2 regions of the Pseudomonas sp. CDFA 610 genome follow, and region 2 is predicted to be linked to the other one. Evidence: predicted binding sites of a transcription regulator. Region 2 holds the regulator's gene; the other holds the start of a gene.

Region 1 (15,031 bases), on a different contig from region 2:
ACGATCGTCGTCTACGATCCAGACAGTTTCACTACGGCTCATGTCGAAGCTGCTCCTTGTTCCAGCGGCAGGAAGATCGAGAATGTGGTGTGGCCGGGATGGCTGTCACACTCGATAAGTCCCTGGTGCTGGCTGATGATGTTCTGGGTAATGGCCAGACCAAGCCCTGTGCCATCCGGGCGGCCACTGACCATGGGGTAGAAAATGGTTTCCTGAAGCTCGGCCGGAATGCCCGGGCCGTTGTCGATGATCTCGATCTTGCTCACCAGCCTGTGGCGCACGTGGCCGATGGTGAACTGGCGCATGGCGCGGGTGCGCAGGGTGATGCGGCCCAGGCGCAATTCGTTCTGACCGCTGATGGCCTGCATGGCGTTGCGTACAATATTGAGCACCGCCTGAATCATCTGCTCACGATCGATCAGTACATCCGGAATGCTCGGATCGTAGTCGCGCACCAGCGTGATGCAGCCCTGGCTTTCGGCTTCGACCAGGCTGCACACCCGTTCGAGCACTTCATGCACGTTGGTCATCGCCAGCGAAGGCAGTTTGTTGGAGCCCAGCATGCGGTCCACGAGGTTACGCAGGCGGTCTGCCTCCTCGATGATGACGTTGGTGTAGTCCTTGAGGCTTTCTTCAGGCAGCTCACGCGCCAGCAGTTGTGCGGCGCCGCGGATCCCGCCCAGCGGATTCTTTATTTCGTGGGCCAGTCCACGCACCAGCATCTTGGTGGTTTCCTGCTTGGACAACTGAGCTTCTTCCTTGGTGATGCGCAACAGGCGGTCACGAGGATGGACTTCAAGCAGCAGCAGGGTTTCGCCCTTGCTCAGGATCGGGGTCACGGCGTAGTCGACGGTCAGGGTCTGGCCGGTCAGCGCGGTGAGCATGGCTTCACGTTTGGTGAAAGGGTGCGCCTGTTCGACGGCCTGGCGAAGCGAACTCAGCGCTTCGGCCGACTCGGTGAACAGTTCGCTGATGAATTGCCCATGGCTGCGCTGCCCACTGATGGCGAGCAGCATTTCCGCTGCCGGGTTCATGTACTCGAGACGCAGGTCGGCGTTGAGCAGAATCGTTGCAGTGGTCAGGTTATCCAGTAACAGTCTGTGCAGCGCGTCGCTGATAGTCATGAATCGTGTTGACCTCTTTTGGCACATGGCAATCGCGCTATGCAGGTGCTTGTCGGCACAAGTAAAGCCACCATTACGGTGCGTGACGGGGTGCTATGCCTGAGAAGTTGCAAAAACCAAACCAAGGCTCCGAAAAGAAGCGCTTTCTCTGCAAAACAACTGCTTTTTCCGAAATCGTGCCCGCATACGGCGCTGCCTCAGGGGCACTTCTGAACCAGAGTGGGCTGTATTGTTGCGCGTATGCACGAGTTGCGCACCAAAAAGGTGCCAGGGAATAACTGAGTTTGAAGACCCGGTGCGAGCACCGGACCTGAAACGCGGCTTATCGGTGATCGCTTCAGTTCAGGGACCGTACAGGCCGCTCGAAGAATCGCATCGCCAGCAAGCCGCCTCCCATAGTCGCTATTCTTCAGTAGGGAAGGTGTCATTCGACGAGGATGAATCAGAAGAACGGCAGAATGCTGCTTTCGGGCTTGGGCTTGTCCTTGAGCGGGCATTCCAGGCGAACGCCGTACTCTTCAGGCTTGCACGGGTTGGTGGCACGCTTTTGAGCCAGCGTGACGCGCTGCAGGTGAAAGGGCTGATTGGGCGTCTTTTCCAGAACTCGACCCATCGTGTCGGAAATCTCGACAGACAGCTGATGCGTGCCCCGGTCGATGTTGCTCAGCGGGAAGACGGGGCTGCGTCCAGGTTGGCCGACAGGTACGCCGTCCAGCAGCAGGCGATAGCTGTGACCGGGTTGCAGAACCGGGTCGCTGCTGACGGTCACGATCAGATCGCCGCTGGGGCTGCTGATCGTGGCGTCGGGCTCCGGCACCAGCACCCGCAATAACTGATACTGAAAGATCGCAGGCGGCTTGCTCTCGGCAGGCTTGGCTTTCAGCGTTCGGGTCGGCGGTGTGCCGGTCATGTTATTGCTGGGCGGGATGTCGACACGCTTGGCGTTCTTGCGCGGCTGGTCGGTGAACACCCGGTTGCCGTTCGCGTCGATGTAGGTGTAGACGTCCGCCAGCGCGGGCAACGTGCACAGCAACAATAGCGTCAGCAGCAGGTTGCGCATGTTCATGGCTTGCCGAGGTGAACGCGTTGCACAGTCAGGGTGATGGTCTCGCTTTGCTGAATGATGCGCTCGCCGTCTTTCACCACCACCGCGAAGCTGTGTTCACCGCGATCAATGTTCATTACCTGAAAGCGGGGAAGGTTGGTGGGCTGGCCATACAGGTTGCCGTCCAGCAGCAGTTGCAGGCGATGGGCCTGTTGCAGGCGCGGCTGGATTTTCACACCGATGATGAAGGAGCCGTTGTTGGCGCGCAGTGCTTCGTCGGTTGGCAGGTCGGAGAGCTCGAGTGTGCTGTAGGCGTCTTGAGACTGTGTCTGCGTTTGCGGCTCGATTGTTTGCGGCGCGGTGTTGAGCGTCGGTCTGGATGGACGGGACTCCACGCTGTTGAGTGGCGGCAGTTCGACGACCTCGGTCTTGACGCCGTTGGGTGGCTCATTACTGAACGCCGTGTTGCCATTCGCGTCGGTGTACTTATAGATCTGCGCTACGGCAGGCAGGCTGATCAATAGGAACAGGCAGATGAGGCTTTGACGCATGAGGCTCTCGACAGCGAAGGGCAAAGGTCACCAGCATAGAACACTTCGCCCTGTGTCGTGCAGCAGGCTTACAGTTTCGTTGCGCACAGATCCGCGGTGGCAAGCACCAGCGCCTGATCATGAATCGGGTCGCTGAGGTGGCGCTTGAGTGCAGCGTCCAGCAGCGTCTGGCAATCACTCGATTCGCGAACCGGCTGGAAGTCGGCGTACGCTTTCAACAATTCGGTCTGCAGACGATCCAGCTTCGGACGGATGTCATCGACCAGGCTGAGGCGAGCCGTGTCGGGCGCCTTGCCTGCCGCGTGCCACTGGGCAAGCAGGGCGTTCTGGACGCGTTTGTTGGCTTCGATCTGCGCGCGGAACAGCCGCTGGACGTCATCCGGGCTCAGCTTGAACTCGGCGGCACGCGCCTGGGCAGCGGTGATCACCTGTTGTTCGCGGGGCGGGTCTTCCACTGCCTTGCCGCTGTCCCATTTGCTCAAGGCCACCTGATCGGCAATCGTCAGGCGCTCGCTGATGGCTTGCAGGAGCGGTTCCAGCGCAGAGGATTTCTGCTCGGCAGCGAAGGTGAAACCGGAGGACATGCAGGTCAGAGTCAGTAACGAAGTGGCCAGAAGCATGCGCATGGTGAAGTCCATCTTGAAAAGGGACATAGAGTAAACGTCATGTTCCTGACCGCTGCCAGCGCCACACGGTGAACAAAAGTTCATGCATCACGGCCAGTCATGATCCCGCTGAAACAAAAAGACCTCCCGAAGGAGGTCTTTTCTGTTACGCCATCAACGTCAGGCCATCAACGCTGGCGCGACTGGATCAGCAGCTGTAGTACAGCTCGTATTCCAGTGGGTGTACGAAGGTGCGTACCTTGATTTCTTCTTCGCTTTTCAGCTCGATGTAGGCATCGATGAAGTCGTCGCTGAATACGCCGCCCTTGGTCAGGAACGCACGGCCCTTGTCCAGTTCTTCCAGGGCTTCTTTCAGGCTGCCGCAAACTTGTGGGATCTCTTTGGCCTCTTCAGGCGGCAGGTCATACAGGTTCTTGTCAGCTGCGTCGCCAGGGTGGATCTTGTTCTGGATGCCGTCCAGGCCAGCCATCAACAGTGCGGCGAACGCCAGGTACGGGTTGGCTGCCGGATCCGGGAAGCGTGCTTCGATACGACGGCCGCGTGGGCTGGAGACGTAAGGAATACGGATGGAAGCCGAACGGTTACGTGCCGAGTAGGCCAGCATCACCGGTGCTTCAAAACCTGGAACCAGACGCTTGTAGGAGTTGGTCGACGGGTTGGTGAAACCGTTCAGTGCCTTGCCGTGCTTGATGATACCGCCGATGAAGAACAGGGCAGTGTCGGACAGACCGGCATAGCCTTCACCTGCGAAGGTGTTCTTGCCGTCTTTGGCGATGGACATGTGGACGTGCATACCCGAACCGTTGTCGCCATACAGAGGCTTCGGCATGAAGGTAGCGGTACGACCGTAGGCATCGGCAACGTTGTGTACGCAGTATTTGAGGGTCTGAACTTCGTCAGCCTTCTTGACCAGCGTGTTGAATTTCACGCCGATTTCGTTCTGGCCGGCAGTGGCAACTTCATGGTGGTGGACTTCCACGACCTGGCCCATTTCTTCCAGGGCGTTGCACATTGCGGTACGGATTTCGTGGTCATGGTCGACCGGTGGAACCGGGAAGTAGCCACCCTTGACGCCAGGACGGTGGCCTTTGTTGCCGCCGTCGATGTCGCCGTCAGTCATCCAGGAAGCCTGTTCGGAGAAGATCTTGAACATGGAGCCGGAGATGTCGGACTTGAACTTCACTTCGTCGAAGACGAAGAATTCTGGCTCAGGACCCACGAATACGGTGTCACCGATACCGGTGGACTTCAGGTATTCCTCTGCACGGTGGGCGATGGCGCGCGGGTCGCGATCGTAGCCCTGCATGGTCGAAGGTTCGATGATATCGCAGACCAGAATGATGGTCGGCTCTTCGGTGAACGGGTCGAGAACGGCGGTTTCGTCGTCCGGCAGCAGGATCATGTCGGAGGCTTCGATACCTTTCCAGCCAGCGATGGAGGAACCGTCGAACATTTTGCCGACTTCAAAGAAGTCGTCTTCCAGCGCATCGCGCGCAGGCATCGTGACGTGCTGCTGCTTGCCCTTGGTGTCTGTGAAGCGCAGATCAATCCACTTAACGTCATGATCTTTGATGAGTTGAACCGACTTCGACATGGTGTCCTCCGGGTGGCTAGGGACCGCCTTATAGTTTTGGGCCCCTTGAATTTGGGTGATGCCGGCGCGAATACTCTGCCAAGGCAACCTGCCTCACAAGGGAGCAATTTGCATGCCAGTGCCCCGTGTTGGGTTTTTTGCCTCAATCCGAGGCTTTCAGGGCTTCAAATCAGGATTCTGCGGAAATTCACGCACTCTTATGGCGCTGTCAATTGAGTGGTCGACCCTTTTTGGTGCGTCGATGATTGGCTGTACGATAACTGGTTAAACCGTGAGCAATTTCCGCTATAATCCGCGCCCCCCTTTTTTGGTCGGCACCTCACGCACCGTTTCCATGAAACTAATCGTTAAAGTTTTCCCAGAAATCACCATCAAAAGCCCGCCGGTTCGCAAGAAGTTCATCCGGCAGCTGGGCAAGAACATTCGTACCGTGCTCCGGGAACTGGACGCGGACATTGTGGTGGGCGGCGTATGGGACAACCTCGAGGTGGAGACCCGGCTGACCGACCCCAAAGTCCTGCAGGGCATCACCGAACGCCTGAGTTGCATGCCCGGTATCGCCAACTTTCTGCAGGTGGCCGAATACCCGCTGGGCGACATGGATGACATCGTTGCCAAGTGCAAGGCGCATTATGCCGACCTGTTGCCGGGCAAGATGTTTGCCGTGCGTTGCAAGCGTGCCGGACGACACGATTTCAGCTCCATGGATGTCGAGAAATACGTCGGCAGCCAGTTGCGCCAGCAGTGCGGGGCGGCCGGAATCGAGCTGAAAAAGCCCGATCTGGTGGTCAGAATGGAAATTCGCGACCAACGGTTGTTCGTCGTTCATGACCAGCACAAGGGCCTGGGCGGTTACCCGCTCGGCGCGCTGGAGCAGACCCTGGTATTGATGTCCGGCGGTTTCGATTCGACCGTTGCGGCCTACCAGATCATGCGCCGCGGGCTTATGGCGCACTTCTGCTTCTTCAATCTGGGCGGTCGTGCCCACGAACTGGGCGTGATGGAAGTCGCTCATTTCATCTGGAAGAAGTACGGCAGCTCCCAGCGCGTGCTGTTCGTGAGCGTGCCTTTCGAAGAAGTTCTCGGAGAAATTCTGCAGAAAGTCGATAACAGTCATATGGGTGTAGTTTTGAAGCGTATGATGTTACGCGCTGCTTCATCCGTGGCTGATCGGCTCGAAATCGATGTGCTGGTCACTGGCGAGGCGATTTCACAGGTGTCCAGCCAGACACTGCCCAATCTGTCGCTGATCGATTCGGCGACCGACAAGCTGGTGTTGCGGCCTCTGGTGGCCAGCCACAAGCAGGACATCGTGGATCAGGCGACGGAGATCGGTACGGCCGACTTTGCCCGGCACATGCCTGAGTATTGCGGGGTGATCTCGGTCAACCCCAAGACCAACGCCAAGCGGAATCGCGTTGAGTACGAAGAAAAACAGTTCGACATGGCGATTCTCGAGCAGGCGCTCGAGCGCGCGAAGCTGGTTTCGATCGATCGGGTCATCGACGATCTGAGCCGCAATGTCGATATAGAAGAAGTCAGCCAGGCGCTGGCCGGTCAGGTCGTCATCGACATCCGTCACCCGGATGCGCAGGAAGACCAGCCGCTGCAGGTGCCGGGCATAGAAGTACAAACGCTGCCGTTCTATGCATTGAACAGCCGTTTCAAGGAACTGGATAACACGCGCCAGTACCTGTTGTATTGCGACAAAGGCGTCATGAGTCGCCTGCATGCCCACCATTTGCTCAGTGAGGGGCATGCCAATGTGCGCGTTTATCGACCGAGCTAAGTGCCCGGGGCTGTTTGCCTGTGGCTTGCGTCACCGGCCCCCCGACACCAGTCGCCAAGCCGTAACGGCTTTTGCCGACTAGTAACTGTTAATCGCCGGCGTTAAACCGTCAGCAGACCGAATCCTCTGATCGAGATACACAAGTGATCGAAAATCTACGCAACATCGCCATCATCGCCCACGTTGACCATGGTAAGACCACCCTGGTAGACAAACTCCTGCGTCAATCCGGCACTCTGGAGCGCAACGAGCTCAACGACGAGCGCGTGATGGACTCCAACGACCAGGAAAAAGAGCGCGGTATTACCATTCTCGCGAAGAACACCGCGATCAACTGGAACGGCTACCACATCAACATCGTGGACACCCCGGGCCACGCCGACTTCGGTGGTGAAGTAGAGCGCGTAATGTCGATGGTCGACTCCGTGCTGCTGCTGGTCGACGCTCAGGACGGCCCTATGCCGCAGACCCGTTTCGTGACCAAGAAGGCTTTCGAAGCCGGCCTGCGTCCAATCGTGGTCATCAACAAGGTTGACCGTCTAGGCGCGCGTCCGGACTGGGTTCTGGACCAGATCTTCGACCTGTTCGACAACCTGGGTGCCACCGAAGAACAGCTGGACTTCAAAGTCGTCTACGCCTCGGCCCTGAACGGTATTGCCGGTCTGGACCACACCGACATGGCTGAAGACATGACCCCGCTGTACCAGTCGATCGTCGACAACGTACCTGCGCCGGCTGTTGACCGTGACGGTCCGTTCCAGATGCAGATATCCGCTCTGGACTACAACAGCTTCCTGGGCGTCATCGGTGTTGGCCGTATCGCACGTGGTCGCGTCAAGCCGAACACTCCGGTCGTGGCTATCGACGCTTCCGGCAAGAAGCGTAACGGTCGTATCCTGAAGCTGATGGGTCACCACGGTCTGCACCGCGTTGACGTTGAAGAAGCGGCTGCCGGCGACATCGTCTGCATCAGCGGTATGGACGAACTGTTCATCTCCGACACCCTGTGCGACCCGCTGAACGTTGAAGCGATGAAGCCGTTGACCGTCGATGAGCCAACCGTTTCCATGACCTTCCAGGTAAACGACTCGCCGTTCTGCGGTAAAGAAGGCAAGTTCGTGACCTCCCGTAACATCAAGGAGCGTCTGGACAAGGAGCTGCTCTACAACGTTGCTCTTCGCGTTGAAGAAGGCGACTCGGCTGACAAGTTCAAGGTTTCCGGCCGTGGTGAGCTGCACCTTTCGGTACTGATCGAAACCATGCGTCGCGAAGGCTTCGAAATGGGCGTTGGTCGTCCTGAAGTGATCATCCGCGTCGTCGACGGCAACAAGCAGGAACCGTTCGAAAACGTCACCATCGACACCCCTGAAGAATCCCAGGGCAAGGTCATGGAAGAGATGGGTCTGCGTAAAGGCGATCTGACCAACATGGTGCCGGATGGCAAAGGTCGTGTGCGTCTGGAATACAACATCCCTGCTCGTGGTCTGATCGGTTTCCGTAACCAGTTCCTGACCCTGACCAACGGTGCTGGCATCCTGACCTCCATCTTTGATCGCTACGACACCATGAAGTCCGGCCAGATGTCCGGCCGTCAGAACGGTGTTCTGGTCTCGGTTGAAACCGGCAAGGCGCTGACCTACTCCCTGGAAACCCTCCAGGCGCGTGGCAAGCTGTTCGTTGAGCACGGTCAAGAGATCTACAACGGTCAGATCGTTGGTCTGAACAGCCGTGACACCGACATGGGCGTCAACCCAACCAAAGGCAAGAAGCTCGACAACATGCGTGCTTCGGGTAAAGACGAAACCATCGCTCTGGTTCCACCTGTTCGCTTCACTCTGGAACAGGCTCTGGAATTCATCCAGGACGACGAGCTGTGCGAAGTCACGCCAAAGTCGATCCGTCTTCGCAAGAAGATCCTGGACGAAGGCGAGCGTACCCGCGCTGCCAAGAAAGCCAAGGCTTGATACTTAGCCCTCGCTGAATGAAAACGCCCCCGGTCGAAAGGCCGGGGGCGTTTTTATTTGTGCGGGTTTTGTAAGGCCTCATCGTGGTGAGGCTCCGCGTTCCCATGGAGCGTGGGAACGATCATCAAAGTCTTTGACTGAATGCGTACCCTGTGGGAGGCGGCTTGCCGGCGATGGCGTCAGTTCGGTGGCTGATAGGTCGCTTCAGAAAAAGAATCGCCGACCAGCCGCCTCCCACGCTCACGTTTGCAGCAAGGCTTGTGTATAGCGATGAGAGCGGAGCCTATGCACGATCATGTGCTCGTGCTCTGAGCCTCACTCGGGGCGGTCACTCAGAACTTCGGGACAGGCGCGCTGGTGGCGTTTCTCAGGGAGCCGCTTTCTGGGCGTACAACTGCCTTGGGCTTGTAGGCGCAGTAGCCAGGGCGCGGTCCGATTTTGGGGTGGTTGCGGCACGTATCGGGGCGCTTGTCGTAGATGGTGCACAGGCGGCTTTTACGGTCCAGATACAGGCAGTCATTGTTGCTCATGCGCTGCAGGGTAAATATCTCGGTCTTCTGGTTGTAACGCTCGACGATCCCTTCCTTCTGCAACCGCTTGGCGATGTTCTTCGCGGGCTCGCCACGTTCGAAATCATCGACGATGCCGATACGGATCAGGTCCTTGATCTTGACTTCGACCGGCAGCGTGCAGCAGCTGGACACGCAGCCTCCGCACATGTGGCTGGAGTACTTGGCCCAGGTGTCGATGCGATCGAGTTCTGCGGCGGCGATCAAGGTGGGTTTCATTTGAGTTCAGACTTCCGGGTGAATCGGGCGCGCGATCATACCGGGCTCGACGGTCTTGGAGTAAGTAAAAATTGCCGGGGCGACTGTCGGTCGTGCAGGTGTGCACCATCGGCGGTATGTCCACGCAGAGCGCGGGCATGATTTACGCCTGCGCTCTGCGTCACATTCAGTGCGTCAGAACAGGTCGATCGGCGCCGACTCATCCGCTGGCAGCGGGCTGCCCGGAGCGCTACTGCCGCCCAGTTCGTTGACGCTCGGCGGCGTGTCTTCGCTCTTGAACAGCTCGAAGAACGCATTCGGCGTGCTCGGCGTTGCCGCGCGGCCACTGACCGGGTCGACGCGCAGGCTGAGGATGCCGTCCGGCTCTGCCTGCTGGTGTGGCGGCTTGTCTTTCAATGCCGCACTCATGTAGTCCATCCAGATCGGCAGGGAAACCGTGCCGCCGAATTCATGGCGTCCCAGGCTTTCCGGCTGGTCGAAACCGCTCCAGACCGTGGTGACGTAATCGGCGTTGTAGCCCGAGAACCAGGCATCCTTGGATTCGTTGGTCGTACCGGTCTTGCCTGCAATGTCAGGCCTGTTCATCGACAGCGCGCGACGTCCGGTGCCGCGCTTGATCACGTCCTGCAACATGCTGTTGAGGATGAACGTCGTGCGACTGTCGACGATACGCTCGGCCACGGCAGGTGCCTGGGGTTCGGCAGGCGTCGTGGATGACGTGGTCGTCAGGTTCGGGCTGTCGTGTACTGCAAAGGTCGAAGTGTCCGGTGCAGCCTTCACATCATGAGCCGGCACGCTTGGCGGGTTGGCGGTGAAGATCGTCTGGCCGTCACGGTTCTCGATAGTCTGGATCAGATAAGGGCTGACCTTGTAGCCGCCGTTCGCAAAAGCACTCCAGCCAGTGGCGATTTCCATCGGCGTCAGCGTTGCCGTACCCAGTGCGAGCGACAGGTTGCGCGGCAGGTCCTGCTTCGCGAAGCCGAAGCGGGTGATGTAGTCGATAGTGCTGTCTATGCCCAGGGCTTGCAGCAGGCGGATCGACACCAGGTTGCGCGACTTGTACAGGGCTTCACGCAGGCGAATCGGACCGAGGAAGGTGTTGGTGTCGTTCTTCGGACGCCAGACCTTGTCCAGGTATTCGTCGACGAACACGATAGGCGCGTCGTTTACCAGGCTGGAAGCCGTGTAGCCATTGTCCAGCGCAGCGCTGTAGATGAAGGGCTTGAAGCTGGAGCCTGGCTGACGCTTGGCCTGCATGGCACGGTTGTAGTTGCTTTGCTCGAACGCGAAACCGCCCACCAGTGCGCGGATGGCACCGTTCTGCGGATCCAGCGACACCAGTGCGCTCTGCGCGACGGGAATTTGACTGAATTTGAGTGAACCGTCGTCCTGACGCAGCAGGCGAACCAGATCACCGACCTTCGCAACGTCACCCGGCTGCTTGGGGTTGGCGCCCAGGCTGTTGGTGTTCAGGTAAGGGCGCGCCCACTTCATGGTGCTCCAGTCGACCTTCTCTTCCTGTTCGCCATTGCGGGTCAGTACCGTCAGACCGGCCTTGTCGACCTGAGTCACGATAGCCGGCTCCAGGCCGTTGATCGGGCGTTGTCTGGTCAGTTCCTGAACCCAGTTGGCGCGGGTCATGCCGGGGAAGCGGCTTTCCGGTCCGCGATAGCCATGACGCTGGTCGTAGTCGATCAGGCCGCGCTGAACTGCCTTGTTGGCGTCTTCCTGCAGGTCGCTCGGAACAGTGGTGGTAACCCTGAAACCCTCGGTGTAGGCATCGCTGCCGTAGCGGCCGACCATTTCTGCGCGTGCCATTTCTGCAATGTAAGGCGCGTTAACTTCCGGTGTGGGAACGTGGTAGCTGGCGTTCAGCGGCTCGCTCAGAGCGGCCTGGTAGGCAGTCTGGTCGATCTTGCCCAAGCGGTACATGCGGCCCAGGATCCAGTCGCGGCGTTCCTTGGCGCGGGTCGGGTTGGCAAGTGGGTTGAAACGTGACGGTGCCTTGGGCAGACCGGCAATCATGGCCATTTGCGCAAGGCTTACATCGCGAATCGATTTGCCGTAGTAGACTTGCGCCGCCGCCTCGATGCCATAGGCCCGGTTGCCCAGATAAATCTTGTTGACGTACAACTCGAGAATCTCGTCCTTGGTCAGTTGGCGCTCGATTTGCAAGGCGAGAAGAATCTCGGTGGTTTTGCGCGAAAAGCTTCTTTCGCTGGTCAGGAAAAAGTTTTTCGCGACCTGCATCGTGATGGTACTGCCGCCCGATTGAATGTGGCCACTTTTCACCAATTGGGTGGCGGCGCGCATGAGGCTGCTTGGATCGACACCGTAGTGATTGGCGAAATTGTCGTCTTCGGCCGATAACAGGGCGTTGATGAAGTTGGGCGGTATTTCGGCAAAGCGAATCGGCGTGCGACGCATCTCGCCAAATTCGGCGATCAGCTTGCCGTCGCTGCTGTACACGCGCAGGGGAATTTGCAGTTGAATGCTTCGCAGCGCCTCAACAGATGGCAGGTTGGGGCTCAGATAAAGGAACGCGCCGCTCAGGCCGAGCAGCAGCGAGCAGAATACCGCGACGAGAGACCACCAGAAAAACTTCAGCAGGCGTATCAAGGCTTTTGGATTTCCAGAAAAAATAGTGGGTTAAGCGCAGGCATTTACAAATGAACACGCCTTGAAGCTTTCTCAAACGAAAAAAACGCTGGGCATTATAAGCATTTTTCGTCCCCAAGCGTGATTTGCGCTACTGTCAAGGCTGTTGGCAGTGACGCTGACCCGAAATAACTCCGTAAGTGACGGAAACTCATAGGAATCAGGTTGTGTTCGAACTCTTCAGTAAGAAGGCCAACACCCTTCTAGGGATCGATATTAGTTCCACCTCGGTCAAGCTTCTTGAATTGAGTCGTTCCGGAACCCGCTACAAAGTCGAGTCTTACGCTGTTGAGCCGTTGCCGGCCAATGCCGTCGTCGAAAAGAACATTGCCGAACTCGAAGGCGTTGGCCAGGCGCTTTCACGCGTGATCGTCAAGGCCAGGACCAGCGCCAGAACGGTGGCGGTCGCGGTTGCAGGCTCGGCCGTCATCACCAAGACCATCGAGATGGACGCCGGTCTCTCGGACGATGACATGGAGAATCAGCTCAAGCTCGAGGCTGATCAGTACATCCCCTATCCCCTTGAAGAAGTGGCCATCGATTTCGAAGTTCAGGGCTATTCGCTGCGCAATCCCGAACGCGTTGAAGTCCTTCTGGCCGCCTGCCGCAAGGAAAACGTCGAGGTGCGCGAGGCTGCGCTGGCGCTGGCGGGCCTCACCGCAAAGGTCGTCGATGTCGAAGCCTATGCCCTTGAGCGTTCATTCGGGCTGCTGGCTGTGCAGCTGGGTAACGGTCATGACGAACTGACCGTTGCCGTCGTCGATATCGGCGCAACCATGACCACGCTGAGCGTTCTGCACCACGGCCGGATCATCTACACCCGCGAGCAACTGTTCGGCGGGCGCCAGCTGACTGAAGAAATCCAGCGTCGCTACGGCCTCTCGATGGAAGAGGCCGGGCTTGCCAAGAAACAGGGCGGGCTGCCAGACGACTATATCAGCGAAGTGCTGGAGCCATTCAAGGATGCGCTGGTGCAGCAGGTCTCGCGTTCCCTTCAGTTCTTCTTTGCCGCAGGTCAGTACAACTCCGTGGATCACATCATGCTCGCTGGCGGTACGGCTTCGATCTCGGGCCTGGAACATCTGATCCAGCGCCGTCTCGGCACGCCGACCCAGGTGGCCAATCCGTTTGCCGACATGGCCCTGAGCTCAAAGGTGAATGCGGGTGCTCTGGCCAGTGACGCGCCTGCGCTGATGATCGCGTGCGGTCTTGCTTTGAGGAGCTTCGACTGATGGCGCGGATCAACCTCCTACCCTGGCGTGAAGAGCTGCGCGAAGAGCGCAGGAAACGCTTTCTGACTGTACTGGTCTGCGTGCTGGTGGTGTCCGTCGGCGTGTTGTTCCTGATTGATCGCTACATCGGTATGGCGATCGACAGCCAGTTGGCGCGCAATGCCTTCATGCAGAAAGAGATCGCGCAACTCGATGTGCGCATCAAGGAAATCAGCGACCTCAAGGCGCGACGCAAGCAATTGCTGGAACGCATGAAAATCATCCAGGATCTGCAGGGCAACCGGCCGATCACCGGACGTGTGTTCGATCAGCTTGCCCGTACCCTGCCGGATGGCGTGTATTTCTCGCAGGTCAAGATGACTGACAAACTGATCGCGATCACCGGTGCGGCCGAATCGAACAACCGGGTTTCCGACCTCATGCGTAACCTTGAAGCGTCCGACTGGCTCGAGGCACCCAGCCTGACCGAGGTCAAGGCGACCACTGCAGGCACCGTGGATCAGGCCAACGTCTTTCAACTGACCGTGCGTCAGACCCAACCCCAAGTCCAGGTCCCGGTTGCCGAAGGAGCCAAGCCATGAACATGAGCGAGTGGCTGGAAGGGCTTCGCAAGGTCGAACTCAACGAACTCGACCTCAACAATCTGGGTTCATGGCCTGCTGCCGTCAAGGCGATTGCCGGCGTGCTGCTGACTGTGCTGATCTTCGCTCTGGGCTATTTCCTGTTCATTCAGGACATGGAAACCCAGCTGGAGAACGCGCAGGCCAGTGAGGTGTCGCTCAAGGAGCAGTTTTCCACCAAGGCGTTCCAGGCCGCAAATCTGGAGCCCTACAAGAAGCAGATGGAGGAAATGGAAAACACCTTCGGCGCTCTGCTTCGGCAATTGCCCAGCGACACCGAAGTGCCCGGCCTGCTGGAAGACATTACCCGCACCGGTCTGGGCAGCGGTCTGGAGTTCGAGGAAATCAAACTGTTGCCCGAGGCGGTGCAGCAGTTCTACATCGAACTGCCAATACAGATCACAGTGGTCGGTGGGTATCACGACCTGGCGACTTTCGTCAGTGGCGTGGCCGGTTTGCCGCGCATCGTGACGCTGCATGATTTCGATATCAAACCGGCTGATCCCAAGGTGCCTGCCAAGTTGCGCATGAACATTCTGGCGAAGACTTACCGTTACAACGATGAAGGGCTGAAGAAATGAGGGTGGCGCGTGTGTTGTGCGTCAGTACGGTCCTGGCGGGGTTGGCCGGTTGCGGCGGCGGCAATGATTACGCTGACCTGAGCGAGTTTGTGGCGCAGGCTCAGGCGCGTCCGAGCGGTACCATCGAGCCGTTGCCCAGGTTTCGTGCCTATGAGGCGTTCACCTATAACGCAGCCAGTCTGCGCAGCCCGTTTCAGCCGGCGGTCAAGGTCGACGCGCTCAGTCGCCAGAAAGGCTCGCGTCTGGTCGCACCGGACGAGACCCGGGTGAAGCAGTTTCTCGAAGGCTTCAACATCGAGTCGTTCGAAATGGTCGGTACCATCGGCAACGACTCCGGCACCTTTGCCCTGCTGCACGGGGCGGGAGGCGTCTATCGCGTGAAGGTGGGTGATTATCTGGGGCGCAACAACGGTCGCATCGTGTCGGTCAGCGACGGGCAGGTCGATGTCATTGAAATAG
Region 2 (15,031 bases):
GAAACCGCCAGCAGCGGTTCGGCCAGTTCGGTGTTGATCAAGGCTCGTTCGGCAAGCTCCGGAAGCAATCCGGCAGGCAGGTTGTCGACACAGTAGAAGCCGCTGTCTTCCAGTACATCGAGCGCCGTGCTCTTGCCCGAGCCGGAGCGGCCACTCACGATGATCATGCGCATGGTCAGTTGCCGTTCTGCACGTCTAGCACCACTTGATAGAGCGCTTCATTGGTCTTGGCGCTGCGCAGGCGTGTCCGGACATCCTTGGAATCAAGCATGCTGGCGATCTGGCGCAGCAGTTCCAGATGCTTGTCTGTGGCAGCCTCCGGGACCAGCAGCACGAACAGCAGATCGACAGGCGCGCCGTCGATGGCATCGAAGTCTACGGAATCGTTGAGATGAATGACGGCACTGACAGGTTCGCCACAGGTGGCAAGACGGCAGTGAGGGATGGCAATACCGTTGCCGAAACCGGTGGAGCCAAGTTTTTCACGGGCGACGAGCGCCTTGAATACTGTTTCCCAATCAAGCCCCGGTACTTCGCGGCCAATCAGTCGGGCAATATGTTCGAGTACGCTTTTCTTGCTGCCGCCCGGCACGTTCACTTCGGAACGGCCGGGGGTCAGGATTTCTTCAAGTCGGATCATGTGTGGTGAGCGTCAGCGAGCGTTTGCACCCTTGAGGATGCTTTGCTGCTTTTCCTTATGCTTGAGCAATTGTCTGTCGAGCTTGTCAGTGAGCAGGTCGATGGCCGCGTACATGTCGTCATGTTCAGCATTGGCAACTACCTCTCCACCGTGGATATGCAGCGTGGCTTCGATCTTCTGTTTCAGTTTCTCGACCGCCATCGTGACCTGCACGTTTGTAATCTTGTCAAAATGCCCTTCGAGTTTCTTGAGCTTTAGCTCAACGTATTCACGGAGTGGCTTGGTCACTTCCAGTTGGTGTCCACTGATGTTGACTTGCATACAGCTTCTCCTTTGCCAGTGCATAAAGAGGCAGGCGTAATGCCTGCCACTGGAACGCTGTGGCTCGGCCTGCATCACATCAGTCGCTTGCGCTCGCTGGACGGTGCAATCCCAAGAGATTCGCGGTATTTGGCAACTGTGCGACGGGCTACTTGAATGCCTTGTGCCTCCAGTAAACCAGCGATCTTGCTATCACTCAACGGCTTTTTCTGATTTTCCGCCGCAACCAGTTTTTTGATGATTGCGCGAATTGCCGTGGATGAGCACTCGCCGCCTTCTGAGGTGCTGACGTGACTGGAGAAGAAGTATTTCAGCTCGTAAATACCGCGTGGCGTGTGCATGAACTTCTGCGTGGTAACGCGGGAAATCGTTGATTCATGCATGCCCACCGCCTCGGCGATATCGTGCAATACCAGCGGCTTCATGGCCTCATCGCCATACTCCAGAAAGCCGCGCTGATGCTCGACGATCTGAGTGGCGACCTTCATCAGCGTTTCGTTGCGGCTTTGCAGGCTCTTGATGAACCAGCGGGCTTCCTGCAACTGATTGCGCATGAAGGTGTTGTCGGCGCTGGTGTCTGCACGGCGTACGAAGCCTGCATACTGCGGATTGACTCGCAGGCGCGGTACCGATTCCTGGTTCAGCTCGACCAGCCAGCGTTCGTTGTCCTTGCGCACGATGACATCTGGAATGACGTACTCGGCTTCGGTGGATTCGATCTGCGAGCCTGGGCGCGGATTCAGGCTCTGCACCAGTTCGATAACCTGACGAAGTTCGTCTTCCTTGATTTTCATGCGACGCATGAGCTGGCCGTAGTCACGGCTGCCCAGCAGGTCGATGTAATCGGTAACCAGGCGCTGCGCTTCGCTCAGCCAGGGCGTCTTTGCCGGTAGCTGGCGCAGTTGCAGCAGCAGGCATTCGCTCAGAGTGCGCGCACCGATGCCGGCCGGTTCGAATTGCTGGATGCGGTGCAGGACGGCTTCGATCTCATCAAGCTCGATATCCAGCTCGGGATCGAAGGACTCGAGAATCTCTTCAAGAGTCTCGTCGAGATAGCCTTGATTGTTGATGCAGTCGATCAGCGTGACGGCGACTAGGCGATCCTTGTCGGACATCGGAGCAACATTGAGCTGCCAGAGCAGGTGGCTTTGCAGGCTTTCTCCGACGGATGTACGGGTGGTGAAGTCCCACTCATCATCGTCATTGCTGGGCAGGCTGCTGGCGCTGGTCTGGTAGATGTCTTCCCAGGCCGTATCGACAGGCAGCTCATTGGGAATGCGCTCGTTCCATTCGCCTTCCTCGAGGTTATCTACGGTAGGCGCAGATTCCTGATAGGTCGGTTCCTGAACATCGGGATTGGGCTTTTGTTCGATGTTGTCCGCCATCGGGTCGGAGTTATCGAAGTCGTCGCCTTCCTCCTGGCGTTCCAGCATGGGGTTCGATTCCAGCGCCTCCTGGATCTCCTGCTGGAGGTCCAGTGTGGATAGCTGGAGTAAGCGGATTGCCTGTTGCAGCTGCGGTGTCATCGTCAGCTGCTGGCCCATTCTCAAGACTAGCGATGGTTTCATGGCAGGGGCTAAACACCTTATTCGCCGGCGCTCACGCGCCATCCACTACAGGCGCCGAAACGCCAACTTAAGCAAATTATATGCCTGAAAGCACGGCGTTTGCCTAGAGCGTTACGAGAAATAATGTCTTGTCAATAAGCCGCATCGATATTGGCGGCCTTGAAGGGCCGGATGCGGCTTTTTCAAAGGCGGCTTTTACAGGCGGAATTCGTGACCCAGATAGACTTCTTTAACCAACTGGTTTGCCAGAATGGTTTGCGAGTCGCCTTCTGCGATCAGTTGTCCGTCATTGACGATATAAGCTGTTTCACAGATATCCAGCGTTTCGCGAACGTTGTGGTCGGTGATCAGCACGCCAATGCCCTTGGCCTTGAGGTGATGAATGATCTGCTTGATGTCGCCTACCGAAATAGGGTCCACGCCTGCGAAGGGTTCGTCCAGAAGGATGAACTTGGGTGCTGTCGCCAGGGCGCGTGCAATCTCCACACGGCGACGTTCGCCGCCCGAAAGGCTCATGCCGAGGTTGTCGCGGATATGCGTGATGTGGAATTCCTGGAGGAGGCCTTCCAGTTCCTTGCGTCGGGCAGCGGTGTCGAGTTCCTTGCGGGTCTCGAGGATAGCCATGATGTTGTCGGCCACCGACAGCTTGCGGAAGATCGAGGCTTCCTGCGGCAGATAACCGATGCCTGCACGAGCACGACCATGCATGGGTTGATGGCTGACGTCCAGGTCGTCGATCAGTACACGGCCCTGATCAGCCTGTACCAGTCCGACAATCATGTAGAAGCAGGTGGTCTTGCCGGCACCGTTGGGGCCCAGCAGGCCGACAATCTGGCCGCTTTCGATGGAAATGCTCACATCGCGCACGACCTGACGGCTTTTGTAGCTTTTAGCCAGATGCTGGGCTTTAAGCGTCGCCATTACTGGGCCTTCTGCGGTTGATCGGTTTTCTTTTTCGGCTGGATAACCATGTCGATTCGTGGGCGTGGCGTGGTCACTTTAGCGCCACCGTTGGCACGGCCTGCACTGACGACCTGCCTGACCGTGTCGTAGACGATCTTCTCGCCTTCGGACGTGTTGCCGTCGTTGACAACCTTGGCCTTGTCGATCAGGACGATACGGTCCTGAGCGGCGTAATACTGAATGGTGACGGCGTACGCCTGCACGATCGGTTTGTCGACCGCCGGCTTTTGCTCGTAGTAGGCCAGGTTGCCGACAGACGTGAAGATATCCACTTCGCCCTGAGCGTTGCGCGTGATGGTCACCGTATTGCCGGTGATCTTCATCGAACCTTGCGTGATGATGACGTTGCCCTTGTAGGTGGCAACGCCCTTCTTGTCATCAAGCTGCGCATCATCGGACTGAATGTGGATCGGCTGATCGCGGTCAGTTGGCAGGGACCAGGCGCTCGCGCTTCCCAGTGCTGCGCCCAGGCCGAGCAAAAAAGGAAGAGTTTTAACGAGCCTCATACTGTCCTCTGACGTTGGACAGCAGGTCCATCCTGCTGTCTTTCAAATATGCTTTCATTCCCTTGGCCGTAGTGACACCGCCAGCAGCGTCGATTCTAACGTCTTGGTCGGTCTGCGCATATTGCTTCTGTGGGAATACGGTCATGCGACTACTGGTGATGATAGTCGTACGTTGTTTTTCGTCGGTGCGCGCAACGCGAACCGAATCGATCAATTCCACCTGCTCGCCTCCAGGGGAGACCTCGCCCTGCTTGCTCTGCACATGCCAGGGGAACTCGGTGCCGCGGTACATCTGCAGATCAGGTGTGGTCAGCAGGGTCACGTCAGTGGCCTTGACATGCTCTACCTTGTCAGCCGTCATTTCGTATTGGAGGCCACCGTCCGGCAAGTACTGATGGGTGTGCGTATTGACCGCATAGTAATCAATGGCGGTCTCGTCGACCGGGCTCACTGGCTGGTCCATGAAGCTTTCCGGGTTGATGTTCCAGTAGCCTACGGCACCGAACAACAATACCAGCACTCCGAAAAACATCAGTTTTCGAATTTTCTTGCTGAACATAAATGGCTTCTATAGATAGGCGGAGTTGGCCGCTTCAAGGTTGCCTTGCGCGCTCAGGATCAGTTCGCAAAATTCGCGTGCAGCCCCTTCGCCGCCGCACGCTTGTGTAATGCCGTGAGCGTGTTGGCGGACAAAACCGGCCGCATTGGCAACCGCCATGCCCAGACCGACGCGTCGTATGACCGGCAAGTCTGGCAGATCATCGCCCAGATAGGCGACCTGTTCGTAACTCAGGTTCAATTCGGCCAGCAGTTGGTCCAGTACCACCAATTTGTCTTCGCGCCCCTGATAAAGGTGCTCGATGCCCAGATTCTTTGCCCGGCGCTCAACCACGGGTGTTTTTCTGCCACTGATAATGGCCGTGGTCACACCGGAGGCTATCAGCATTTTGATGCCTTGGCCGTCGAGTGTGTTGAATGTCTTGAATTCACTGCCGTCTTCAAGAAAGTACAGTCGACCGTCCGTCAGTACGCCGTCGACGTCGAAGACCGCCAGTTTGATGGCTTTGCCGCGTTGCATCAGTTCGCTGTTCGCTGCCTGGGTCTGCATTTACATCACTCCTGCGCGCAGGAGATCCTGCAGGTTGAATGCCCCGACCGGGTGATCGTTTTCGTCAACAACGACCAGGGCGCTGATCTTGTTATCTTCCATTATTTTCAGCGCTTCTGCAGCGAGCATGTCCGCATTCACCGTTTTGCCGTGAATCGTCATGACTTCGTCTATGGTGGTTTCACGTATGTCGAATGGACGATCCAGTGTGCGTCGCAGATCTCCATCAGTGAAGATGCCTGCCAGTGTACCGTCGGTTTCCAGCACAGCCGTCATGCCAAGACCCTTGCGGGTCATTTCCAGAAGCGCATCGCGCAACGGGATGCCACGCTTGACTGTAGGCAGTGCATCTCCCGAGTGCATCACATGCTCGACCTTGAGCAGCAAGCGTCGACCCAATGCGCCGCCCGGATGAGAAAAGGCGAAATCTTCGGCGGTAAAACCCCGGGCTTCAAGCAGTGCAACGGCCAGCGCATCACCCATCACAAGGGCGGCGGTGGTGGATGAGGTGGGTGCCAGATTCAGAGGGCATGCCTCATGCAGTACGCTGACATTCAGATTTACGTCAGCGGCCTTGGCAAGCGTCGAGTCAGGGTTACCGGTCAAGCTGATCATTCGGATACCCAAACGCTTGATCAAGGGCAGCAGGGTGACGATCTCGCTGGTCGTCCCTGAGTTGGAGAGGCTCAGGATTATGTCGTCCCGGGTAATCATGCCCATGTCGCCGTGGCTGGCTTCAGCCGGGTGAACAAAGAACGAAGTCGTCCCGGTGCTCGCCAGTGTGGCGGCAATCTTATTGCCAATGTGCCCTGATTTACCCATTCCAACGACGACAACGCGGCCTTTGCTGGAGAGAATCATTTCACAGGCATGCACAAAATCTGCATCAAGGCGTGCAAGCAGGCTTTCAATTGCTTCCATTTCTAGGCGAATGGTGCGTTGCGCGGATTGAATCAGGTCACTGGATTGGTTCATATCTTGAAAGGATCGCACTGCTGAAAGGCGGCGATTATAGCGGTATTGTACGATTCCCTCACGTCTGATCGTCGTTGTGTCGTTTATAAACGAATTTCCTGCGCGTTGGAGGGTCTGTAGCTGGGCGGTGCAGGTTGCACTGCGAATGGCGCTGCTGATGGAGCGCTCAATGGTTATCCGGTGAATATCTGAACCTACTGGTTCTCTTCTTGGGTGGCGTGTCGCTGCGATGGTATAGTCCGCCGCTCGTTCGGCCCGCCTGGACGGCTTGTCTCCCTTTGGGGGTTGGCGGCTGAGGAGGGAGGCTGTATCGCAAGGAGTTTAGATGAGTCCTGATAACGCTTACGCGGTCGAGTTGAAAGGGGTTTCCTTCAAACGCGGCACGCGCAGCATTTTCAATAATGTCGATATTCGTATTCCCCGGGGCAAGGTCACGGGAATCATGGGGCCGTCCGGCTGCGGCAAGACTACGCTGCTGCGTCTGATGGGCGCACAGCTGCGCCCGAGCGAAGGGCAGGTGTGGGTCAACGGCCAGAATCTGCCAGAGCTGTCGCGCAGTGATCTGTTTGACGCTCGTAAGCAGATGGGCGTGCTGTTTCAGAGCGGCGCCCTGTTTACGGATCTGGACGTGTTCGAAAACGTGGCATTCCCGCTGCGTGTTCACACCGAACTGCCCGAAGAGATGATCCGCGATATCGTTCTGCTCAAGCTGCAGGCCGTTGGGCTGCGCGGAGCGGTTGAATTGATGCCTGACGAACTGTCAGGTGGCATGAAGCGCCGTGTTGCGCTGGCACGTGCGATAGCCCTTGATCCTCAGATTCTGATGTATGACGAACCCTTTGTCGGGCAGGACCCGATCGCCATGGGGGTTCTGGTGCGTCTGATCCGGCTGCTCAACGATGCACTGGGAATTACCAGTATCGTTGTGTCTCATGACCTGAGCGAAACCGCGAGCATTGCCGATTATCTGTACGTCGTCGGTGACGGACAGGTGTTGGGGCAGGGCACGCCTCAGGAACTGATGTCCTCGGACAATCCGCGCATTCGTCAATTCATGACCGGTGAGCCAGACGGCCCTGTGCCATTCCATTATCCGGCGCCGGATTTTCGCGAAGACCTGTTGGGGAAGCGCTGATGCGCAATAAGTCACTGATGGACCGTATCCGCCTGCTTGGGCGTTCGGCCATAGATATCATTACCGTTCTGGGGCGTTCAGGCATATTTCTCGGCCATGCCCTGCTGGGTCGAGGCGGCACGGGCAGCAGTTTTCAATTGCTGGTCAAGCAACTGTATTCGGTCGGCGTCATGTCGCTGGTCATCATTGTCGTCTCCGGTGCCTTCATCGGCATGGTACTGGCGCTGCAGGGTTTCAGTATTCTGACCAAGTACGGTTCCGAGCAGGCGGTCGGGCAGATGGTTGCGCTGACTCTGTTGCGTGAACTGGGTCCGGTCGTAACCGCTCTACTGTTCGCCGGTCGCGCGGGCTCTGCACTCACTGCAGAGATCGGCAACATGAAATCCACGGAGCAGTTGTCGAGCCTCGAAATGATCGGTGTCGATCCGCTCAAGTACATCGTTGCGCCGCGCCTTTGGGCAGGTTTCATTTCTTTGCCGATTCTGGCGATGATTTTCAGCGTGGTCGGTATCTGGGGTGGATCCTGGGTGGCGATCGACTGGCTGGGCGTCTATCAGGGCTCCTTCTGGTCGAACATGCAGAACAGCGTTTCTTTCACGAACGATGTGCTCAATGGCGTCATCAAAAGCGTCGTATTTGCTTTTGTGGTGACATGGATTGCCGTTTTCCAGGGTTATGACTGCGATCCCACTTCCGAGGGGATCAGTCGTGCTACGACCAAGACCGTGGTGTATGCCTCGCTTGCAGTGCTGGGCCTGGACTTTATTTTGACCGCCTTGATGTTTGGAGATTTCTGATGCAAAACCGCGCCATCGAAACCGGTGTCGGCCTGTTCCTGCTGGCCGGGATACTGGCTCTGCTCTTGCTGGCCCTGCGAGTCAGTGGCCTGAGCACCAGTGCAACCAACGACAGTTATAAACTTTATGCCTACTTCGACAATATTGCCGGTTTGACTGTCAGAGCCAAGGTAAGCATGGCCGGTGTCACGATCGGCAGGGTCACCGCGATCGATCTGGACCGCGATACCTACACCGGTCGTGTCACGCTGGAGATCCAGAAGAAGGTAGACAATCTTCCGGCAGACTCCACGGCGTCGATCCTGACGGCGGGCCTGCTGGGTGAGAAATACATAGGTTTGAGCGTAGGTGGCGATCAAGCGCTGCTCAAGGACGGGTCGACCATCCATGACACGCAGTCATCCCTCGTTCTTGAGGATCTGATCGGGAAGTTCCTGCTCAATACTGTAAGCAAAGACGCCAAATGAGGAGCTATAAATGATCTCGATTCTGCGCCGTGGCCTTCTGGTATTACTGGCCGCCCTGCCTATGCTGGCCAATGCCGCGTCGGCAACGTCAGCCCATGATCTGGTAGATCGCACCACCAAGGAATTGCTGAGTGACCTTTCGGCCAACAGAGAGCAGTACAAAGCCAATCCGGGTGCGTTCTACGATGCCCTGAACCGCATCGTCGGTCCTGTGGTGGATGCCGATGGCATTTCCCGCAGCATCATGACAGTCAAGTATTCGCGCAAGGCTACGCCTGAGCAGATGCAGCGCTTTCAGGAAAACTTCAAACGCAGCCTCATGCAGTTTTATGGCAACGCCTTGCTTGAGTACAACAACCAGGGCATTACCGTTTCGCCTGCCAAGGAAGAGGGTGCCGAACGCACCAGCGTAGATATGCAGGTCAAGGGTAATAATGGTGCTGTGTACCCGGTTTCCTACACCCTTGAAAAGGTCAGTGGTGAGTGGAAGGTGCGTAACGTCATCATCAACGGTATCAACATTGGCAAATTGTTCCGCGATCAGTTCGCCGACGCCATGCAGCGTAACGGCAACGACCTGGACAAGACGATCGATGGCTGGGCTGGCGTAGTCGCCAAGGCCAAGGAAACCACCGACCAAGCTGCGCAGAAGTCTGCACAATGAGTGAGACGGCTGTCCGTCTGGTCGGGCCTGGTGAGCTGAAACTGGTCGGGGTTCTGGATTACCGCACCGGGCCGCAACTGCGCAAGCAGGGCGCGGCGCTGATCAGGTCCGGTGATCTCGAGACCCTGACGCTGGACTGTTCAGGCGTCGAGAAATCCAGCAGCGTGGGCCTGGCCCTGTTGCTGGCGTTCATGCGTGACGCGAGCGAAGCCGGCAAGTCGCTCAAGGTGCAGTGTCTGCCCGAAGACATGCGTGAAATCGCTCAGGTTTCAGGACTGAACGAGCTTCTGGACATCCATTAACAGGTCAATCGGAAAAGCCCTCTGTCCGGCACCCCATCATCGGGGTTCGCATAGCATGGGCTTTTTTGTATCATGGCCGACCCGCGCGCGTTCAGCGCCGATCGAGGTTAAGCATGCAGGCCCTAGAAGTGAAAGCCTTCCTTGAAGGAAAGCTGCCCGAAATCAATGTGGAAGTCGAAGGCGAAGGCTGCAACTTCCAGCTGAACGTGATCAGTGACGAGATGGCCAGTCTGAGCCCCGTCAAGCGTCAGCAACAGATTTATGCCCATCTGAACCCTTGGATTGCCGACGGCAGTATCCACGCGGTGACTATGAAATTTTTCAGCCGCGCTGCCTGGGCCGAGCGCACCTGAGCCAATTGGTGTCGAGATTCTAATGGATAAATTGATTATTACCGGTGGTGCTCGTCTTGATGGCGAAATCCGCATTTCCGGGGCAAAGAACGCTGCGCTGCCGATCCTGGCTGCGACCTTGCTGGCCGATGGGCCGGTTACCGTTCAGAACCTGCCGCACCTGCACGATATCACCACCATGATCGAGCTGTTCGGCCGCATGGGCATCGAGCCTGTGATCGACGAAAAGCTGAGCGTGGAAATCGACCCTCGCACCATCAAGACCTTGATCGCACCGTATGAACTGGTCAAGACCATGCGCGCGTCGATTCTGGTACTCGGCCCGATGGTTGCGCGCTTCGGCGAAGCAGAAGTCGCGCTGCCTGGTGGTTGCGCCATTGGTTCTCGTCCGGTTGACCTGCACATCCGTGGTCTTGAAGCCATGGGCGCGATCATCGACGTCGAAGGCGGCTACATCAAGGCCAAGGCGCCTGAGGGCGGCCTGCGCGGTGCCAATTTCTTCTTCGATACCGTAAGCGTGACCGGTACAGAGAACATCATGATGGCCGCCAGCCTGGCGAACGGTCGCAGTGTGCTGCAGAACGCTGCGCGTGAGCCTGAAGTGGTCGATCTGGCGAACTTTTTGATCGCCATGGGTGCGAAAATCCACGGCGCAGGCACCGACACCATCACCATCGATGGTGTAAAGCGTCTGGGTTCGGCGACCTACAAGGTCATGCCTGACCGTATCGAAACCGGTACCTATCTGGTTGCGGCGGCCGTTACCGGCGGTCGCGTCAAGGTCAAGGACACCGATCCGACCATTCTGGAAGCCGTTCTGCTCAAGCTTCAGGAAGCCGGCGCCGAGATCACCACCGGCAACGACTGGATCGAATTGAACATGCATGGCAAGCGGCCCAAGGCCGTCAATGTGCGGACCGCCCCTTACCCGGCGTTCCCGACCGATATGCAGGCGCAGTTCATTTCGCTCAACGCCATTGCTGAAGGCACTGGCGCAGTGATCGAAACCATCTTCGAAAACCGTTTCATGCACGTGTACGAAATGCACCGCATGGGCGCGCATATCCAGGTGGAAGGCAATACGGCCATCGTGACCGGCATGCCAAGCCTAAAGGGCGCGCCAGTCATGGCGACCGACCTGCGTGCTTCGGCCAGTCTGGTGATTTCGGCTCTGGTCGCCGAAGGCGATACCCTGATCGACCGCATTTACCACATAGACCGTGGTTACGAGTGCATCGAAGAGAAGCTGCAGATGCTGGGCGCCAAGATCCGTCGCGTTCCGGGCTAGTGGTCAACGACCCTGGCGCCTCAAGTGCGCCGGGGTTGTCGTTCGATAGCAGGTGTGATTTCCGATTCGTTTCACCTCCGGCACTCTGTGCCTGAGGATTGTCATGCGCCGCTTGCGTCATGCCAAAAGTTTCCTGATAAGGACTTACGTTTCCCATGTTGACCATCGCACTGTCCAAGGGCCGCATTCTTGACGACACCCTGCCGCTTCTTGCTGAGGCAGGCATCGTGCCGACCGAGAATCCGGACAAGAGCCGCAAGCTCATCATTCCCACGACCCAGCCTGATGTGCGTCTGCTGATCGTGCGTGCCACGGACGTACCGACGTATGTCGAGCATGGCGCCGCTGACCTGGGTGTGGCGGGCAAGGATGTGTTGATGGAATACACCGGACAGGGGCTTTACGAGCCGCTGGATCTGCAGATTGCCAAGTGCAAGCTGATGACTGCCGGTGCCATCGGCGCTGTAGAGCCCAAGGGCCGCCTGCGCGTCGCTACCAAGTTCGTCAACGTCGCCAAGCGTTATTACGCCGAGCAGGGTCGTCAGGTCGACATCATCAAGCTGTACGGCTCGATGGAGCTGGCCCCGCTGATCGGTCTGGCCGACAAGATCATCGACGTGGTCGACACCGGCAACACACTGCGTGCCAATGGTCTTGAGCCACAGGAACTGATCGCGACCATCAGTTCGCGTCTGGTGGTCAACAAGGCTTCCATGAAAATGCAGCACGCGCGTATTCAGGCGCTCATCGACACCCTGCGCAAGGCAGTGGAGTCGCGACACCGCGGCTGACCCGATCACGCAACGTTGAGTTGCGTCCAGCTATCCGTGTCATAGCCAAATTTCTCAGGTGCCTGCGCGGATAGCTTGGTAGCTTTAGGCTCCTGAGCATCCGCCAATTATTGAGGCCCTCGCCATGACCACTTCCACCGCTATTCGCCGACTCGATGCTGCCGACCCGGATTTCGCCCGACATCTGGATCATCTGCTGAGCTGGGAAAGTGTGTCTGACGACTCGGTCAATCAGCGCGTGCTCGACATCATCAAGGCTGTGCGTGAACGTGGCGACGCCGCACTGGTCGAGTTCACCCAGCGCTTCGATGGCCTGCAGGTCGCGTCGATGGCCGATCTGATTCTGCCCCGCGAACGTCTGGAACTTGCGCTGACGCGTATCACGCCAGTCCAGCGACAGGCGCTTGAGAAGGCTGCCGAGCGTGTTCGCAGTTATCACGAAAAGCAGAAGCAGGACTCCTGGAGCTACACCGAAGCCGACGGCACGGTGCTTGGCCAGAAGGTTACGCCGCTGGATCGTGCAGGCCTTTATGTGCCGGGCGGCAAGGCATCCTACCCGTCATCGGTGTTGATGAACGCTATTCCTGCCAAAGTAGCGGGCGTGACCGAAGTGGTCATGGTCGTGCCGACGCCGCGTGGCGAGATCAACGAACTGGTGCTGGCTGCGGCCTGCATCGCCGGCGTCGACCGCGTATTCACCATCGGTGGCGCACAGGCCGTTGCGGCCTTGGCCTATGGCACTGAAAGCGTGCCGAAGGTCGACAAGGTCGTGGGTCCCGGCAACATTTATGTCGCCACGGCCAAGCGCCACGTGTTTGGCCAGGTGGGTATCGACATGATCGCCGGTCCGTCCGAGATTCTGGTGGTATGTGACGGTCAGACCGATCCTGACTGGATCGCCATGGACCTGTTCTCCCAGGCCGAGCATGACGAAGATGCGCAAGCGATTCTGGTCAGTCCGGACGCTGAGTTCCTGGACCGCGTCGCCGCCAGCATTACTCGTCTGCTGCCAACGATGGAGCGTGCAGCGATTGTCGAGACGTCCATCAATGGCCGCGGCGCGCTGATCAAGGTGGCTGATATGGCGCAGGCCATCGAAGTGGCCAACCGCATTGCACCCGAGCACCTGGAGTTGTCGGTGGCCGACCCTGAAGCATGGCTGCCGCAGATTCGCCATGCCGGCGCCATCTTCATGGGCCGTCACACCTCCGAGGCGCTGGGCGATTACTGCGCCGGTCCCAATCATGTGTTGCCGACCTCCGGCACGGCGCGTTTCTCGTCGCCACTGGGGGTCTACGATTTTCAGAAGCGCTCTTCGATTATCTATTGCTCGCCAGAGGGCGCGTCGGAACTGGGCAAGACGGCTTCCGTGCTGGCTCGTGGCGAATCGCTGAGTGGCCATGCCCGCAGCGCCGAATATCGAATTACCGACCCGAGCTGGAAAGCCGGTCGCACAGAGGAAGGCAACTGATGAGCAAATTCTGGAGTCCCTTCGTTCGCGATCTGGTGCCTTACGTGCCGGGCGAGCAGCCCAAACTGAGCAAGCTGGTCAAACTCAACACCAACGAAAACCCGTATGGCCCGTCTCCCAAGGCGCTCGAAGCCATGCGCGGTGCGCTCACCGACGACCTGCGCCTTTACCCTGATCCCAATAGCGACCTGCTCAAGCAGGCGGTGGCCCGTTATTACAGCGTCGAGCCCAACCAGGTCTTCCTGGGCAACGGCTCCGACGAGGTGCTGGCGCATATCTTCTACGGGTTGTTCAAGCACGATGCACCGCTGCTGTTTCCGGACATCAGCTACAGCTTCTACCCGGTCTATTGCGGCCTGTATGGCATCGATTATGAAGCGGTAGCGCTGGACGAGCAGTTTCAGATCCGTGTCCAGGATTATGCGCGTCCGAACGCCGGTATCATCTTTCCCAACCCCAACGCGCCCACCGGCTGTCTGTTGGCGCTGGAGGCGGTCGAGCGGATCATCAAGTCCAGTCCGGATTCGGTAGTGGTTGTGGACGAGGCGTACATCGACTTTGGTGGCGAGACCGCGATTGCGCTGGTCAATCGTTATCCGAATCTGCTGGTGACCCAGACCCTGTCCAAGTCGCGTTCACTGGCGGGGCTGCGCGTCGGTCTTGCGGTCGGCCATCCTGATCTCATCGAAGCGCTGGAACGGGTCAAGAACAGCTTCAACTCCTACCCGCTGGACCGCATGGCGAATGTGGGCGGAGCGGCAGCATTCGACGATCACGAGCACTTCGAGGTGACGCGCAACAACGTCATCCAAAGCCGTGAAGCGCTGGTTGAACAGTTGCAGGCCAAAGGTTTCGAGGTGCTGCCTTCAGCCGCCAACTTCATCTTCGCTCGCCACCCACAGCACGATGCCGCCGAACTGGCTGCGAAACTGCGTGAGCAAGGCGTGATCGTGCGTCACTTCAAGCAGCAACGCATCGCGCAGTTCCTGCGCATCAGTATTGGTACGCCGGAACAGCATCAGGCATTGCTGGAAGGGTTGAGCGACATCTGAGAGCTGTGACACGCGTAGCGCCGCGGGACGCCTCACAGTCTGATCTGACCCCAGGAAGTCAGATGGGCGTCCAGCTTCTGGGGTGCAGATCGGTCCGTTGGTTGCAGCAAGACAGGTGTCTAACGGTGAGCGCGCAGCGAGGGCCCGATCTTGTTCGAGGGTTGTCGGTTCTGTCTACGCGCCACAATCCGTTACCCCGCCCGTTTCGAATCACTCGGGATTCGCAGCAGGCGTCGGCGCAGGAGGCGGTCGCAGGCCTACTTCGGCGCTGAGTCGCAACTCCTTGCCATTGCGCATCACGTCTATGGCGATCTTGTCCTTGGGCTTGGTGCGCGCCACCTGGTTCATCGAGCGGCGGCCATCGCCGGCCGGTTCGCCATTGATGCTCAGAATCACGTCACCCAACTGCAGCCCGGCTTTCTGCGCCGGTCCATCGCGGAAGATGCCGGCGACCACGATGCCCGGACGATCTTTCAAGCCAAACGACTCTGCCAGTTCCTGAGTCAGCGGTTGAACTTCGATACCCAGCCAGCCACGAATGACCTGACCGTGTTCGATGATTGACTTCATGACGTCCATCGCCAGCTTGGTCGGAATGGCGAAACCGATGCCCTGCGAGCCACCGGATTT

What was found. Region 2 encodes sigma-54, which starts transcription at its own class of promoters, with help from an activator protein. Its sites were predicted from a motif close to ANTGGCATNNANNTTGCTNT; they were not measured.
Region 1: a site for sigma-54 is predicted at 5,041-5,060, ahead of glnA (glutamate--ammonia ligase). Genes of this name have one in related genera too.

Annotation. Positions count from the first base shown of each region.
Region 1 covers NZ_JAGTPM010000004.1:206,021-221,051, forward strand. Annotated here, with positions in the region: gene ntrC (nitrogen regulation protein NR(I)) at 1-42, opposite strand, end outside; gene glnL (nitrogen regulation protein NR(II)) at 39-1,124, opposite strand; gene KDX39_RS08870 (DUF4124 domain-containing protein) at 1,567-2,184, opposite strand; gene KDX39_RS08875 (DUF4124 domain-containing protein) at 2,187-2,720, opposite strand; gene KDX39_RS08880 (chorismate mutase) at 2,789-3,346, opposite strand; gene glnA (glutamate--ammonia ligase) at 3,534-4,940, opposite strand; gene thiI (tRNA uracil 4-sulfurtransferase ThiI) at 5,275-6,729, shown strand; gene typA (translational GTPase TypA) at 6,873-8,693, shown strand; gene KDX39_RS08900 (YkgJ family cysteine cluster protein) at 9,026-9,481, opposite strand; gene KDX39_RS08905 (penicillin-binding protein 1A) at 9,656-12,097, opposite strand; gene KDX39_RS08910 (pilus assembly protein PilM) at 12,307-13,371, shown strand; gene KDX39_RS08915 (PilN domain-containing protein) at 13,371-13,952, shown strand; gene pilO (type 4a pilus biogenesis protein PilO) at 13,949-14,572, shown strand; gene KDX39_RS08925 (pilus assembly protein PilP) at 14,569-15,031, shown strand, end outside.
Region 2 covers NZ_JAGTPM010000011.1:171,276-186,306, forward strand. Annotated here, with positions in the region: gene rapZ (RNase adapter RapZ) at 1-173, opposite strand, end outside; gene ptsN (PTS IIA-like nitrogen regulatory protein PtsN) at 176-640, opposite strand; gene hpf (ribosome hibernation-promoting factor, HPF/YfiA family) at 653-961, opposite strand; gene KDX39_RS21015 (RNA polymerase factor sigma-54) at 1,036-2,529, opposite strand; gene lptB (LPS export ABC transporter ATP-binding protein) at 2,725-3,450, opposite strand; gene lptA (lipopolysaccharide transport periplasmic protein LptA) at 3,450-3,998, opposite strand; gene lptC (LPS export ABC transporter periplasmic protein LptC) at 3,985-4,557, opposite strand; gene KDX39_RS21035 (KdsC family phosphatase) at 4,567-5,106, opposite strand; gene KDX39_RS21040 (KpsF/GutQ family sugar-phosphate isomerase) at 5,107-6,081, opposite strand; gene KDX39_RS21045 (ATP-binding cassette domain-containing protein) at 6,407-7,216, shown strand; gene mlaE (lipid asymmetry maintenance ABC transporter permease subunit MlaE) at 7,216-8,013, shown strand; gene mlaD (outer membrane lipid asymmetry maintenance protein MlaD) at 8,013-8,480, shown strand; gene KDX39_RS21060 (MlaC/ttg2D family ABC transporter substrate-binding protein) at 8,491-9,144, shown strand; gene KDX39_RS21065 (STAS domain-containing protein) at 9,141-9,446, shown strand; gene KDX39_RS21070 (BolA family protein) at 9,560-9,799, shown strand; gene murA (UDP-N-acetylglucosamine 1-carboxyvinyltransferase) at 9,822-11,087, shown strand; gene hisG (ATP phosphoribosyltransferase) at 11,243-11,878, shown strand; gene hisD (histidinol dehydrogenase) at 12,003-13,349, shown strand; gene hisC (histidinol-phosphate transaminase) at 13,349-14,401, shown strand; gene algW (Do family serine endopeptidase AlgW) at 14,612-15,031, opposite strand, start outside.